Regions from separate parts of the Mycobacterium haemophilum DSM 44634 genome, predicted to be linked through region 2. Evidence: predicted binding sites of a transcription regulator. Region 2 holds the regulator's gene; the other holds the start of a gene.
What was found. The regulator LexA, encoded in region 2, represses DNA repair genes until DNA is damaged. The targets are predictions, from matches to a motif close to CGAACANNTGTTCG.
Positions count from the first base shown of each region.

Region 1 (7,173 bases), 130 kb from region 2:
CAGCTGCGGGTGGGGGGTGCGCAACCAGTTCATGGCATCGTCGATCACGACGGCCACCCGCGGGTTGTCCAGCGCGCCGCCGTTGGCGTCCCGCAGTGTGGTGCGCGCTACGTCAATCACCGCGGGATCGAGCTCCACCTGAACGATCGTGCCGATGCCAGGCTGGCGCAGCAGTTCGCGGGCCGCTAAGCCGTCACCGCCGCCGAGCACCAGCACCGAGTGTGCATTGTTGCCCAGTGCGGGGTAGACGAGGCTCTCGGTGTACCGGTATTCGTCCCGGGTGGAAAACTGCAGACCCCCGTCCAGGTATAGCCGCATGTCGTTACCGCGGCGGGTTACCACGATCTCCTGGTAGGCGGTGTGCCGGTAGGCGATGATCGGGTCGGCGTAGAGACGTTGCCGGCTGGTGGTCTCGATGTCGCGAGCACCCAGCAGCAGCGTGGCCAGCAGCCCGAGCGCCGTGCACAGCGCGCACAACGCCGTCACCAGCTGCGTTGGGGACACGACGCGGCGCAGCAGAAAGACCGACACGATAGCCGCGGCGACCAGGTTGATGATGCCGGTGGCCGCCGCGCCGCGGATCATCCCCAGCTGCGGCAGCAGAACGAAGGGCCAGACAAGCCCGCCGATCAACGCGCCCAGGTAGTCGGCTGCGGTGAGGTTCGCCAGTGTGCGGCCGGTAGCGGTGGCGATATCGGTAGTGGGGTCGGCAGGGCCGCGTTGCAGCAGCGTCATCAGCAGGGGCACCTCGGCGCCGACCAGGCCGCCGATCAGCGCTGTGCTCACCGCCAGGACCCATGTTGACCCGTCCATAAACGCGAACACCACGTAGAGCGCCGCCGCGGACAGGCCGCCGATGATGCCCAGCAGCGCCTCGACCGCGATGAAGGTGATTGCCGCATGCGTCAGCAGCGGTTTGACTGCTAAGGCCCCAGCACCCAGCGCGGCGATGTAGCCGGCGACGATCAGTGAAGTTGCGACGATGCCGCCGCCGTTCAAGCTTGCCGACAGGGTCAGCAGCGCGAGTTCGTAAATGATGCCGCAGGCCGCACACGCGGCGACGGCAGCCAGCAGCACGGCCCGCCACCGTCTCGAAAACTCGGCGGGCCGGCCGACTGCGGGCACCGGAATAGAGCTCATGACAGCGCGGCGGCGGTCACTCCTCCCACGGCCAGCAGTATCAGCGCCACCGCGAACGATCCCGGATGCAGCTCCGGCTCGTCGACGTGCTCGTGGAAACTACCCGGTATCAGCAGGTGTATGGCCAGCATTGCTATTCCCAACAGAATCACGCCCATGAACCCGTACACCGCCACGCCGAGCAGTCCCTGACCGAGCTGGCTGTAGCTGTTGGTGATGGCGCTGATGATGACCGTGGTGAGCGCGATGTACATGGCGCAAGCGAGGACGACAGCGTTGGGCCGGCGATCGATGAACACCAGCTGGCGCAGCTTTCCCGGGGTCAGCCAGTCGACCATGTAGAACCCGACGAGCAGTACGGCCATACCGACCGCAAAGTACAGGATCGTCGCGACCGCGCCTTTCAGGACGGGATTAAGGTCGACGGTTCCGATCTGGACGGCGAGGTTCATGGCTGTCTGTCTCCTTTGCTATTTCGTTCCACCGGGGCCTCCAGGGCTACCTCCGGCACCGCCCGATGGTGATCCTGGGGTGAACCCGGGGCCGAGGAATATGAACGTGCCGTGGCTGTATCCGGCGCTGAGCGGTTCGATGCGGATGCTGCACGGATAGTTGCCATCCGGGCCGACGGTCACAATGTTGTTGCTGTAGCGCAGGTATTGGTTGGTGCCGTTGGCGGCGCGCGCTTCGGGTGTCTGATAGTTGGCGAGCGTCTGGGCTACCTGCGCGGGTGATCCGGTGCAGGCGTAGCGAATTCCGTTGGCATCACGGGAGTATTCGTGATAGTGCGACGCGATATACGAGCTGATGTTCTTGTTCAGCAACATGATTCCGAAAACCAGCGACACGGTGGCGGTGACGGCCAACGCGCCGGCAATCACCAACAGGCGATTGCGGCTCATGGACGCCACCGACTCGCCGTGTGGACCACCGTCCCGCCAGACCCCAAAGGACGTCGCGGATACAGGTGCCACGTCTGCCAGCTCCAGCCGGTGCCGTCGGGTGCGGCAGCAAGTGCGGTCAACGCGGCATCATCACCGGGGAACATGCCGCCAAGCCACCCGGCTTGCTGTGCGCATCGCTCGCGGAGTCGGTGCGCGAGCCGGCGAAACGTGGCCTCGTCGTGCGTGTTGGTGGCCGACGTGAGGTGGTAGCCGGCCGCGTCGGCGCACTCCGGCAGATCGCTTCCAGAGCTGCAGACGATGCAGGAGACCTGCTCGGAGAAGCGGCAGCTGGGGTGTTCGATCGTCACCACATGCGATGCGCCGAGGACCCCAAGCAGCAGGACGCTTCCGTCCGGGTGTTTTAGGACGTACCTGGCCAGCGGCGGCGGCGCGGGCGCGTTGAGTGCCAGTCCGAGCCTGCTGCCGTCGACGTCGACAGGAGCTATGGCGAGCTGATGAAGCGGCACCGACCTAATCCTCTGCGGTTTTATGCCGACGGCGGGGGTGCGGGGTAGACGGTGAGTTCACCGGTTAGCACGGACTTGCCGGTCGATATTTCCCACGGCATGTCCGGCGCCCAGCGTTCGAACGACAGCAGCAGTGCTTCGTCGGCTCCCCGATCAACACTGCCGTAGTCGACGAAGTCCATCTCCCCGCCGGGCGGCAGGCCGGTCGTGCCTTCGGTGGTGTAGCCGGCATGGCCGCGCTCGGATTCGCTAAACGTCACGCCGTCGACCACCTGTTGGCCGCCGGGCTGCAAGGACTCGAGGTCTTTGCGGGTGACCCACATCGCCAGTTTGAGACGTCCATCGTCGTCCTCGACGCTGAACCAGAGCGGCTGGTCGCCGCCTTCCAGCAGATGTTCCCACCAGACGAAGGGGCCTTCGCGGTAGGTGACCGATCCGCGGACCACGTAGTCGACGCCGCCGTAGCTGACGATGGCCCCGGGGCCGAGCTGCCGAGGCCCGAATTGCGGCATCGCGTTAAAAGAAAGCGGGTCGGAACGCCAGCCCGGCTGAGTCGGTGTCTTGGGTCGCCGCAAAGCCACGACGAGAATAACGATGGATGCGATGAACAGCACCACGGCAAGGACGACCAGCAGTGATCCCACGCAGACCCTTCCGTGCCGGACAGCGAGTGTGCGCATTAAGTTAACAGTTTTCGCTTGCCTCGGCGGCGTAACGGGCTGGCCGACAGGCCGTGCCACAGCGTGTCCTACCCGATGCTGTCGAAGTCGGCCGGTAGGCTATCGAACAACTGTTCGGTGTTAGATGGGGAGCATGTGATGCGCGTGATGGGCGTCGATCCCGGGTTGACGCGGTGCGGGTTGTCCGTCGTCGAAAGTGGGCGCGGTCGCCACGTTGTCGCGTTGGATGTCGACGTGGTGCGCACACCCTCGGACGCACCGGTGTCTCAGCGATTGCTGGCTATCAGCGATGCCGTCGAGCACTGGCTGGACACCCATCATCCGGATGTCATGGCCATCGAGCGGGTTTTCTCTCAGCAAAATGTGTCGACCGTGATGGGTACGGCACAAGCCGGCGGGGTGATCGCGTTGGCCGCGGCGAGACGCGGTATCGACGTGCACTTCCATACCCCCAGCGAGGTGAAGGCCGCAGTGACCGGCAACGGTGCCGCCGACAAGGCGCAAGTTACCGCGATGGTCACCAGAATCCTTGCGCTGCAAGCTAAACCGACACCGGCCGATGCGGCTGACGCGTTGGCCCTGGCGATCTGCCACTGCTGGAGAGCGCCGATGATCGCCCGGATGGCCGCGGCCGAAGCGCTGGCCGCGCAGCACCGTCAGGCCTATCGGGCCAAGGTAGCCAGCAAGGTTAAGGCCGCCCGATGATTTCCTCAGTCCGCGGCGAGGTACTCGAGGTCGCACTTGACCACGCCGTCATTGAAGCCGCCGGCATCGGCTACCGGGTAAACGCGACACCGGCGACGTTGGCGACGTTGCGGCAGGGCAGTCAGGCCCGGCTGGTCACCGCAATGGTCGTGCGTGAGGACTCGATGACGCTGTACGGGTTTTCCGACGCCGAGAACCGCGACCTGTTCCTGACGTTGCTGTCGGTTTCGGGAGTGGGGCCTCGCCTGGCTATGGCGACACTGGCCGTGCACGACGCGGCGGCGCTGCGGCAGGCACTGGCCGATAGCGATGTTGCCGCGCTGACTCGGGTGCCCGGTATCGGTAAACGCGGCGCCGAACGGATGGTGCTGGAGTTGCGCGACAAGGTGGGTGCGGTCGCGGCACCCGGATCGGCTGCGGGCGCTGCTGCTAACGGCCACGCGGTGCGAAGTCCCGTAGTCGAAGCCCTGGTCGGGCTGGGTTTTGCGGCCAAGCAAGCCGAGGAAGCGACCGATCAGGTGCTCAGCGGTGACCTTGGAAAAGATGGCGCGGCGACGACGTCCAGTGCCCTGCGGGCCGCCCTGTCGTTGCTGGGCAAGGCCCGATGAGCCGCGCCGGCGACGATGCAGTGGGGGCACCTCCCGCTTGCGGGGGACGAAGCGATGGGGTGGGGGCACTCCCCCGCGCGCGGGAGGTACCCCCACCCGCTTGCGGGGGAAAGCGGCGCAAATGAGCGAGGACTACTCGGATCGGGATGTTTCCCCGGCGCTGACCGTCGGCGAGGGCGACATCGATGTCAGCCTGCGGCCGCGCTCGTTGCGGGAGTTCATCGGTCAGCCACGGGTGCGTGAACAGCTCCAGTTGGTCATTGAGGGGGCCAAGAACCGTGGCGGCACGCCGGATCACATCCTGCTGTCCGGCCCGCCGGGGCTGGGTAAGACGTCGTTGGCCATGATCATCGCTGCTGAACTTGGTTCCTCGTTGCGGGTGACGTCCGGGCCTGCGCTGGAACGCGCCGGTGACCTGGCAGCGATGTTGTCCAACCTGGTCGAGCACGACGTGTTGTTCATCGACGAAATCCACCGCATCGCCCGGCCCGCGGAGGAGATGCTGTACCTGGCGATGGAAGACTTTCGGGTCGACGTGGTCGTCGGCAAAGGCCCTGGGGCGACATCGATTCCCCTGGAAGTCGCACCCTTCACCCTGGTCGGCGCGACCACTCGATCCGGCGCGCTGACCGGGCCGCTGCGTGACCGGTTCGGGTTCACCGCGCACATGGACTTCTACGAGCCCGCCGAGTTGGAGCGGGTGTTGGCTCGTGCGGCCGGGATTCTGGGCATCGAGTTGGGCGCCGAGGCGGGCGCGGAGATCGCTCGACGGTCGCGTGGGACGCCGCGGATCGCCAACCGGTTGCTGCGCCGGGTCCGTGACTTCGCCGAGGTGCGCGCTGACGGCGTCATCACCCGCGATGTCGCGAAGTCGGCGCTGGCGGTCTACGACGTCGACGAGCTGGGCCTGGACCGACTGGATCGGGCGGTACTGTCGGCGCTGACCCGCAGCTTCGGTGGCGGCCCGGTTGGGGTTTCGACGTTAGCGGTGGCGGTCGGGGAGGAGGCGACCACCGTCGAAGAGGTGTGCGAGCCGTTTCTGGTGCGCGCCGGCATGGTGGCGCGCACCCCGCGCGGCCGGGTTGCCACGGCGCAGGCCTGGACACACCTGGGCATGACACCGCCGGCCGGGGTTACCGGGCTGAGTCAACCGGGGTTATTCGAGTAGCGAGGAGCAGGGTGATGATCACCGCCGGTCTGATCTGCGCCGCCCTGGCGGCGGTACTGCACGTCTACATCTTCACCATGGAATCGTTGACGTGGACTTCTGCACGCACCCGGGCCACGTTCGGCACGACTGCGCAGGAAGCTGAGACCACCAAGCTGCTCGCATTCAACCAGGGCTTCTACAACTTATTTTTGGCGATCGTCAGTGGCATCGGCATTGTCGGGGTTGCCCTGGGACACGACGCCGTTGGGGCCGCCCTCATTTTCGCCGGCGTCGGATCCATGGCCTTGGCCGCGGTTGTGCTGCTGGTGTCGTCGCCGGACAAGGCACGGGCCGCGTTGACGCAGGGCACGTTCCCGGTAATCGCGATCGTGCTGCTGGTGCTCGGCCTGCTGTCGTAATACCAGACACACCTGTCGCAATGTGATTGCCGGAATCCTCGGGCGCAAGCGTGCGGGTTACATCTCGCACCGTCGGGGTACCCAGCCGATGCCGGTGTCGTCCGGTGCGGATACGAGGAGATGTGATGAAACACGCGGAGAAGGACCATGTCGGCGGCTTGCGCATGCCACGCTCCCGCGGCGCGGTGAGCGGATTACTTCTAGTTCTCTTGGGTGCTTGGGGCGCGTTGATACCGTTCGTCGGTCCATACTTCAATTTCGCTTACACACCCGACCAGGATTGGGCGTGGAACCCGGCCCGGGGCTGGCTCGAGGTGTTCCCGGGAGTCACCACCGCGGTGGGTGGCCTGCTGCTGATCGGTTCTAAAAATCGCGCTAGCGCAATGTTGGGTGGCTGGCTGGCGGTCCTGGGTGGCGCATGGTTCATTGTCGGCGGTGAGTTCGCTCCCATGTTGCGGATCGGGAGCGTGGGCGATCCGGTTGCTTCCACGGACCGCAAGCGGGCGCTTCTGGAGATTTCGTACTTCTCGGGTCTGGGCGCGCTGATCGTCTTTGTGGGTGGCGTCGTCTTGGCGCGCCTTGCCGTTCGGTTGGCACGCGACGTTGCTCCTGAGGAACTGCCACAGCCTGTGGTTTCGGTGCCGGCAGCCGAGTCGTACGTGTCGGCCGCGGAGGAGTCAACGCCCGAGGCGACACCGGATGCGCTGACCACGCCACGGGCGGAGCAGCACCGACAGCGCGCGGGCGCGGCAGCGGGCTCACCTGATGCCAATTATTTGCGCTGGCCGCATCCGCAATAAGGTCCGCGATGGACGTCGCAAAGCTGAAGATCTCAGAGCAGCCCGAGCAGTTGCAGATCGCTAACATATTTGGCGATGATTGCCGGCGAGATGTGCGGAATATCTTTGTCCTGGCCAATTTTCGCGTCTTGAACGGCTGTACGGAACCGGTCTGTGGGTGCCAGCGACCCGTGCAATGGCTTCTCAGGCTTCTGGTAGTTGTGCAGCAACGGCAATAGCGAGCTGTGGCGCTGCCTTTCGGGCAGGGCGCGCAGTGACGT
Region 1 is NZ_CP011883.2:1,740,968-1,748,140, forward strand. Features, by position in the region: gene B586_RS08360 (polyamine aminopropyltransferase) at 1-1,140, opposite strand, end outside; gene B586_RS08365 (DUF350 domain-containing protein) at 1,137-1,592, opposite strand; gene B586_RS08370 (DUF4247 domain-containing protein) at 1,611-2,042, opposite strand; gene B586_RS08375 (DUF2617 family protein) at 2,039-2,551, opposite strand; gene B586_RS08380 (DUF4178 domain-containing protein) at 2,572-3,195, opposite strand; gene ruvC (crossover junction endodeoxyribonuclease RuvC) at 3,370-3,936, shown strand; gene ruvA (Holliday junction branch migration protein RuvA) at 3,933-4,544, shown strand; partial or broken gene B586_RS21980 (hypothetical protein) at 4,541-4,630, shown strand; gene ruvB (Holliday junction branch migration DNA helicase RuvB) at 4,666-5,712, shown strand; gene B586_RS08400 (DUF1304 domain-containing protein) at 5,727-6,113, shown strand; gene B586_RS08405 (hypothetical protein) at 6,239-6,913, shown strand; gene car (carboxylic acid reductase) at 6,946-7,173, opposite strand, start outside.
Region 1: a site for LexA is predicted at 3,335-3,348, ahead of ruvC (crossover junction endodeoxyribonuclease RuvC). Genes of this name have one in related genera too.

Region 2 (7,173 bases):
GGCCTCATCAGCGTTCGGCCGCACCTTGCGGGCAGTGGTGGACTGGCGCGGCCAGATCGTCACCATGCTCGATCGATGTTATTTGACCCAGGCCATCCCGGCGCAGATCATTTGGGGCGCGCACGATGCGGTGGTGCCCGTCCGTCACGCGTGGATGGCACACGCTGCGATGCCTGGTTCCCGGCTGGAGATCTTTGAGGACGCTGGTCATTTCCCGTTTCACGACGACCCATGTCGTTTCATCGACGTCATTCAGCGCTTCGTCGACACCACCGAGCCCGCCAAATACGATCAGGCTGCTCTGCGTGAATTGCTCCGCACCGGCGGCGGCGAGCGAACCGTGACCGGCTCGGCTGACACCCGCGTCGCGGTGCTCAACGCCATCGTTTCCGACGAACGCAGCGCCACCTGAGCAACCCAGCCGCACGCTCGTCGTGCGGGGCCGTACAGTCGGGCCATGGGTATCGACGTGACGGTGTTGCGGGTTTTCACCGATGCAGACGGAAATTTCGGGAATCCACTCGGTGTGGTCGACGCTAGCCAAGTCGAACCCGGGGACCGGCAACACCTGGCGGCCCAATTGGGCTACAGCGAAACGATATTTATCGATCTTCCCACCGCCGGCTCGACTACCGCGCACGCGTCCATCCACACCCCCCGAACCGAACTCCCGTTCGCCGGTCATCCGACGGTTGGAGCGTCGTGGTGGCTGCGCGCGAACGGTATGCCGATCAATACGCTGCAAGTCCCGGCTGGCATCGTGCAGGTGAGCTACGGTGTCGGTGCACACGGCGACCTCACCGGGATCAGCGCACGCGCGGAATGGGCTCCTGAATTCGCCATCCACAACCTCGACTCGCTCGGTGCCCTTGGCTCCGCCGACCCCGCCGATTTTCCCGACGATATCGCGCATTACCTGTGGACCTGGGCCGATCGCTCCACCGGATCGCTACGGGCGCGAATGTTTGCCGCCCACCTGGGCGTGCCAGAAGACGAAGCAACGGGCTCGGCGGCGATGCGCATTACCGACTACCTCAGCCGCGATCTGATCATCACCCAGGGCAAGGGATCGATGATCGCGACCACCTGGAGTCCCGAAGGCTGGGTTCAGGTAGCGGGCCGGGTCGTCAAAGACGGTGTGACACACCTGGACTGATCGCGGGCCGGCTCGGCGATCCAGCCGACCAGCCAGAGTTCAGGGCTTTCGGTGCAACACGGCGGTGAGGTGATCCTGCAGGGGTTGCCCAACTGCGCCCATCTGCACCGAATACGAAAGCTCGTCGCCATCGATGCGGAAGGAACGGCCAAGCGCGGTCACCTGTTTGGCGGTCGGAGCCAACCCGATCGTTGTCGTGACCAGCTCAACTTCAATGAGATCGCCGGTCACCGAATATGTGCCCACTTCGATTTCCGCGATGCCGCTGGGGTGGGCGAGAACCAGCTCAATGCGACCCGGTTGCGGCACGCGAAAGTAGCCCGTCTCAGCGTGCAACGGCTTCCCGTCGGCTACCGCCCTGGTCTTCTGCGCGTAAGTCAGGAACGGTTTACCCAGATGGGAAAACACAACTTCCTCGAGATACTCGAACGGCTGGATCGTCGGGTACTTGCCGGTGCCCCGACCGGCCCACGAACCAAGCAGCGGTGCCAGTGCCTCAAGATCGGGATGCAGGTCGGCGGGCATGAAGTCAGCCTAGTGGGGAAGCGATGCGGGCCGACACGACCCACTGAAGCCGGGTTGGTGACAAGTCGGGAATCTACCCACTGTTCTTGAGGAACGTGGCCGGCGGGTTGGCGGCGGCCCGACGAAAGGGCAGGGCTCAGATGGGCAGTCGGCGGATGCGGATGGTCTTCTCGCCAAAGACAACGACGGCCCCGTCCTGGAGGTCGTCCTGCACTTGAGGAAGGTTGTCGATAAGCAGGCGAGCCTGTTCGGCTGACGGAGGCGGGGACGCTGCTCGCTACGTACGCACGCGACGTGCTGTCATGCCTGGACCATGCCCAGGCCGAGCTGGAAGCCACGGCCCAAGAAGTCCGGGGGGCAGATCAATATTGGCGCCTTCGCAACCGCGGCTCGCGGTATCGCCGCTCGCGCCATCGTGATGCTTGGCCAGCATGCATATCTAACCGCGGCAATGTGCGAAGTCGAACCCGACCCCGGGCTCACCCAATTACTACGAGGCGACCTTGACGTCCTGGTCCTCAACGACTGGGACAACAATCCCATTTCGTTACCGGCAGGAGTCGAATACACCACACTTGGTCTCGACCTGCTCGACGTGATCGAGCCATGTAGTCACCCTGCCGCAAACTCGGCCGAGGTGGAGCTAAGCGAGCTCGGCCGCGAGACCTGGATCGCCTGGCCGGCCGGGTCGATGTGCCACAACTGGCTAGTAAACACGTTGCGCTCCTGCGGATTCGAGCCCCGTATCGCCCACACCGCCGGAGAGCATGCCACCCAATTAGCGCTCGTGCACCATGGGCTCGGCGTGGCCGTGCTCCCCCGGATGGGACACGCCCCGATCTGCCATCAAATTTGGCGGCACTACGGATGAATCCGCGGCTGGCCCGCCGCGTCCACGTTGCGTGGCGCTCCGAAATTTCGGCGCGCCCAGCCGTGCGCGCCGCGGTGCGGGCACTGCAGAACTCTCACGACCTCACTCCGATCCGCTGATGGTTGCCCGGCTCGTCTACCAGAAGCCTGGCGACGAGCCGTTGCACCCAACCAGCGGGGGCAAATTGAAACCGTTCACACCGCCGACGGCTTGCGGTCAAGGTGAGCCAAATCCCTCAGCTGGGAGTGGACACCTTGCGGTGCGCGCGAAGCGCCTCAATCTCGCGCTCGAAGTCGTCGGCCGACGAAAACGACCGGTATACCGACGCGAAACGCAGGTAAGCCACTTCGTCGAGTTCACGCAACGGCCCAAGGATCGCCAGGCCAACCTCGTGACTCGGGACCTCTGGCAACCCCGCAGCACGCACGGTGTCTTCCACCTGCTGGGCCAAGAGATTCAGCGCGTCGTCATCGACCTGGCGACCTTGGCAAGCCCGGCGGACGCCGCGAATGACCTTCTCCCGGCTGAAGGGCTCCGTGACACCGCTGCGCTTGACGACGGCCACCACCGCGGTTTCTACGGTGGTGAACCGCCGCCCACACTCGGGGCACGACCGACGGCGTCGAATCGCTTGGCCTTCATCAGTTTCTCGCGAGTCAATCACCCTGGAATCGGGATGCCGGCAGAACGGGCAATGCATGACCGCTCCTTCGCCGGGCTGACGTTGAGGTATCGCAGACGACTCCGAGAGTACCTGCGCACTGCCCCGCGCGGCGAACGCTGCCGCCACACATGCGCGTTCACCGCCGCGAGCACCAGATAACTTTGCCTTAGTGCGGTTTCCGCAATACGCCGCCACGCCGTCAGCCGACCGGCGCGATCAGAGTCTGGCCCGCGACGAGCGCCGGCGAATTCAGTGCGTTGAGTTCACGGATGCGCTCGCTAACCTGGCGAACCGGCGCGTCGGGAGCTACCCGGGCAGCCACGTCCTGAAGCGACTCGCCGGCTTCAACCCGCACCACGGCTAGCCTGTCGGGCACATGGGCGGCAAAGCCGGCGGCGTCGCCGTTGATCACCTGGCTGAAGTGGGCCATTAGGCCCAGCCAGAGGGTGATCACGCCGGCGAGCAGGGCCAGCCCGATCGTCTTCGCGAGTGAAACGGGACACCCACGATGGGTGGCAACCGACATCACGACTCCGCTGCCGGAGTAGCGCATCGGCGCTCCCGCTGGCCTCGACGGGGCCGGCCTTCGAGACCCGGTCAGCTCATCGCGGCCGCAGCGAGGTCCAGGGATCGGTCGGTTCATCGGGCGCCGTACATTCCCGGTACGCGGCGGGACTGCGTAGATGACTGTCATATGCGTTCCTCCGGTCGACTATTTCTCGCTCGTGTGTTCGACACACTAGTCGCTCATGCGTTCGATAGCCGAACATTTGATCGAAGCGTGTCGGAACGTGCCCGACGCTAATTCAGACCACCGACAAGTGCGCCCGCCCAAGACCGTGACAGGGGCCCGGTCCCGCGACACACTGTCGAACACATGTTTGATTCTTGGGCGGCATCGGACTACATTCAGTGCCATGAGCGACAGCAACGACACATCAGGCATCACCGCCGACGGCCGCTTGCATTCCGTGGATTCAGGGCTCACCGAGCGGCAACGCACCATCCTGAACGTCATCCGGGCCTCGGTCACCAGCCGCGGATACCCGCCCAGCATCCGAGAAATCGGCGATGCCGTCGGTCTGACGTCGACCTCCTCGGTGGCTCACCAGCTGCGCACCCTTGAACGCAAGGGCTACCTGCGCCGTGACCCGAATCGCCCGCGAGCTGTCGATGTCCGCGGTGCCGAGGAGACCCCGGCAACCGGACCCGCTGTCCTCACCGAGGTCGCCGGCTCGGACGTCTTGCCGGAGCCCACCTTCGTCCCGGTCCTCGGGCGCATCGCGGCCGGTGGCCCGATCCTCGCCGAGGAAGCTGTCGAAGACGTCTTTCCGCTGCCCCGTGAGCTGGTCGGCGAGGGCACGCTGTTTCTCCTCAAGGTGGTCGGCGACTCGATGGTCGAGGCCGCGATCTGCGACGGCGACTGGGTGGTCGTGCGGCAACAGAACGTCGCCGACAACGGCGATATCGTCGCAGCCATGATTGACGGTGAGGCCACCGTGAAGACGTTCAAACGCGCGGGCGGTCAGGTGTGGCTGATGCCGCACAATCCGGCGTTCGATCCCATTCCCGGCAACGACGCGACGGTGCTTGGCAAGGTCGTCACAGTAATCCGCAAGATATAGCCGCCGCGGAGTCCCGTGCGTAGCCGACCGGGCCGTCGTTAGTCGGCCTTGATAAAGCCGTTGGCCTGTGCGATTTCTTCGTTGGCTAGCCAGATTTCGGCGAGCGTGTCGTGGTAGAGCGCGCTCTCCGGGGTGTAGTACAGGCCGAAGCGCGGACTGGCCTTAATGGGATAACCGTCGGGCACCTGATAGGGGTCATCCAGCGGCAGGTGGATTGTCGGCCGCAGAGTCGGGCCTGGCCGCAACGGCATCCGCGGAGCAGTGGCCCCCGGGGAGGACGCGTCCAGCGCATCGGCCATATCGACGGCCGCGTGTCGCCCAGTGCTCACCTCGGTGTCGGAAGCACCGGCTTCCGACACGCTCGTGTCAGTGGCGACGACCTCCGCGGCCTCAGCATCCCAGTGCGCGGCATCCGACGCCACGGCATCCGCCAGGGCGGCATGCGGAAAGTCGGCATCAGACACGACCGGTATCGAATCGGTATCCACCGCGTCGGGATCGTCCTGGTCGAGTCCTAAGGCCTCTTCGGAGCCGGACGGCAATTCACCACCGAACACCCCGCCAGGCGCAACATCCCCAGGCGCAACATCCCAGGCCAGGCCGGTAGCGTCCGGTGCTCCGCGCAACCAGCTGACCGTCGGCCCGGGTTCGACATCACGCGCCGGATGCGCGGTACCGGACTCGGCGTTGTAGGTCCACCGCCCGTCAACTGCGGCGTCTCGGGCATCCCAGCCAACGTCCACATCGTGGTCATGCTCGTAAGCAGCGATGTCGTGGGCGGTGCGACGCCGACGCCACCCGAGCGCCAGCACGACGAACATCACGATCACTAGCAGCACTGCGACCGCAGCCACCAGCCACCACCAATGCCAGGTGGCTTTCTTGGCGTGGGGTGGCATCGCCGACGCACTGGGCTGGTTCTGCCCGGACACCTGCAGACCAGACAACAGCGGCGCCAGGTTCGCCGGATCGGTGGTGAAGGTGTTATTGGCGCGGTTCCACGAGATCTTGCCGCCGGTGAACTTCTGCGAGATCACGTCACCGTCCACTGCTTGGTCTGCGACCGGCGCGCCGAGTTTGCCAGTGGGGCCTTTGAGTTTGTCCCACGCCGCCTTCATCGCTCCGCGCACGACAAACGCGCCGTGGTCGGGTGTCCAGAAGATCACCGGCTTATCGGCTGCGGAGAACACGGCGATCCGGCTGGCGGGAGCGATACCGCCGTCGCTTTCATTGGCGGTGGGGAAACCCAAGTCGCTGCCGACCGGCCCGCCCAGCGACTCGTACTTAGCCAGAATGTCGCTCTCAACCGCATTAGCACCGGTGGCTTGGCTGAAAAACACCTTGCCGCCAGCGAAGTCCTGGACAAGTCCGTCACCGCCGATGGGATGCTGCCCGCCCTGCTTGGCGCCTAGCGGACCCGAAGCGCCGCCAGCCGCGCGCCAGGCCATGCTGATGGCCGTGGTGGGATCGGTCGCCACCAGCAGGCCTTTTAGCTGCTCGGCCAGTGCCGCCGGCTCGGTGGCGAACTCGTTGGTTTTCTTATTCCACGAGACTGCGCCGCCACTGAACTTCTGCGAGATAACCTCACCGTCGAAGCTTTCATCTGCGACCGGGACACCGAGGACGCCGCCTGAGCTACCGAGTTTGTCCCAGGCCGCGTTGACCGCACCGCGCACGACATATGCGCCGTGGTCAGCTGTCCAGAAAATCACCGGCTTGTCGCTGGCGGAGAACGTACTCACTCGGCTGTCGGGTCCAGCTAGACCGGGCACTTCGTCGATGGTCGGGAATCCCAGATCGCTGTTGACCGGACCACCTAGTGACTCGTATTTGTCCAGGATTGGCCCGTACATCAACTTGGCGCCGGTGGCCGTGGTGAAGAACATCTTGCCGGACGCAAAGTCCTGGGCGAAACCGCCGCCGACGGCGTACACCTCGCCCTTCTTGGCACCAAGCACCGAATTGTCACCACCGGCCTTGTCCCACGCGGCGGTAATAGCGTCGTCAGCGTCACCGGTGGGAGACGCAGTCACCACAGGCGCCAGCAACACGGTGGCCGCCGCTGTGGCCGCCAAGCTGGCCAGCGCCCTCTTTACCCTCTTGCCCACTAGACCTCTCTGCCCATTCACCAAGTCACCCAGCCAACGGACATGCCCGATTCTGTGGTCATGCCCGTACCGTGCCCGCCCGACGAGCGGGTTCCCCCAGTACGGCCCGTATTATCGCCGGGCCCGGATAGCTTTGCTCCAGCGAACGACAATTGCGAAGTTAAATCAAAAATAATACGAGAACGGATACCGAGTCGATGTCGAAATGATGCCGTGCCATGCCG
Region 2 is NZ_CP011883.2:1,613,271-1,620,443, reverse strand. Features, by position in the region: gene B586_RS07730 (alpha/beta fold hydrolase) at 1-412, shown strand, start outside; gene B586_RS07725 (PhzF family phenazine biosynthesis protein) at 458-1,156, shown strand; gene B586_RS07720 (peroxynitrite isomerase) at 1,196-1,681, opposite strand; gene B586_RS07715 (LysR substrate-binding domain-containing protein) at 1,995-2,552, shown strand; gene nrdR (transcriptional regulator NrdR) at 2,788-3,252, opposite strand; gene B586_RS07705 (LysM peptidoglycan-binding domain-containing protein) at 3,416-3,910, opposite strand; gene lexA (transcriptional repressor LexA) at 4,134-4,841, shown strand; gene B586_RS07695 (LGFP repeat-containing protein) at 4,880-6,970, opposite strand.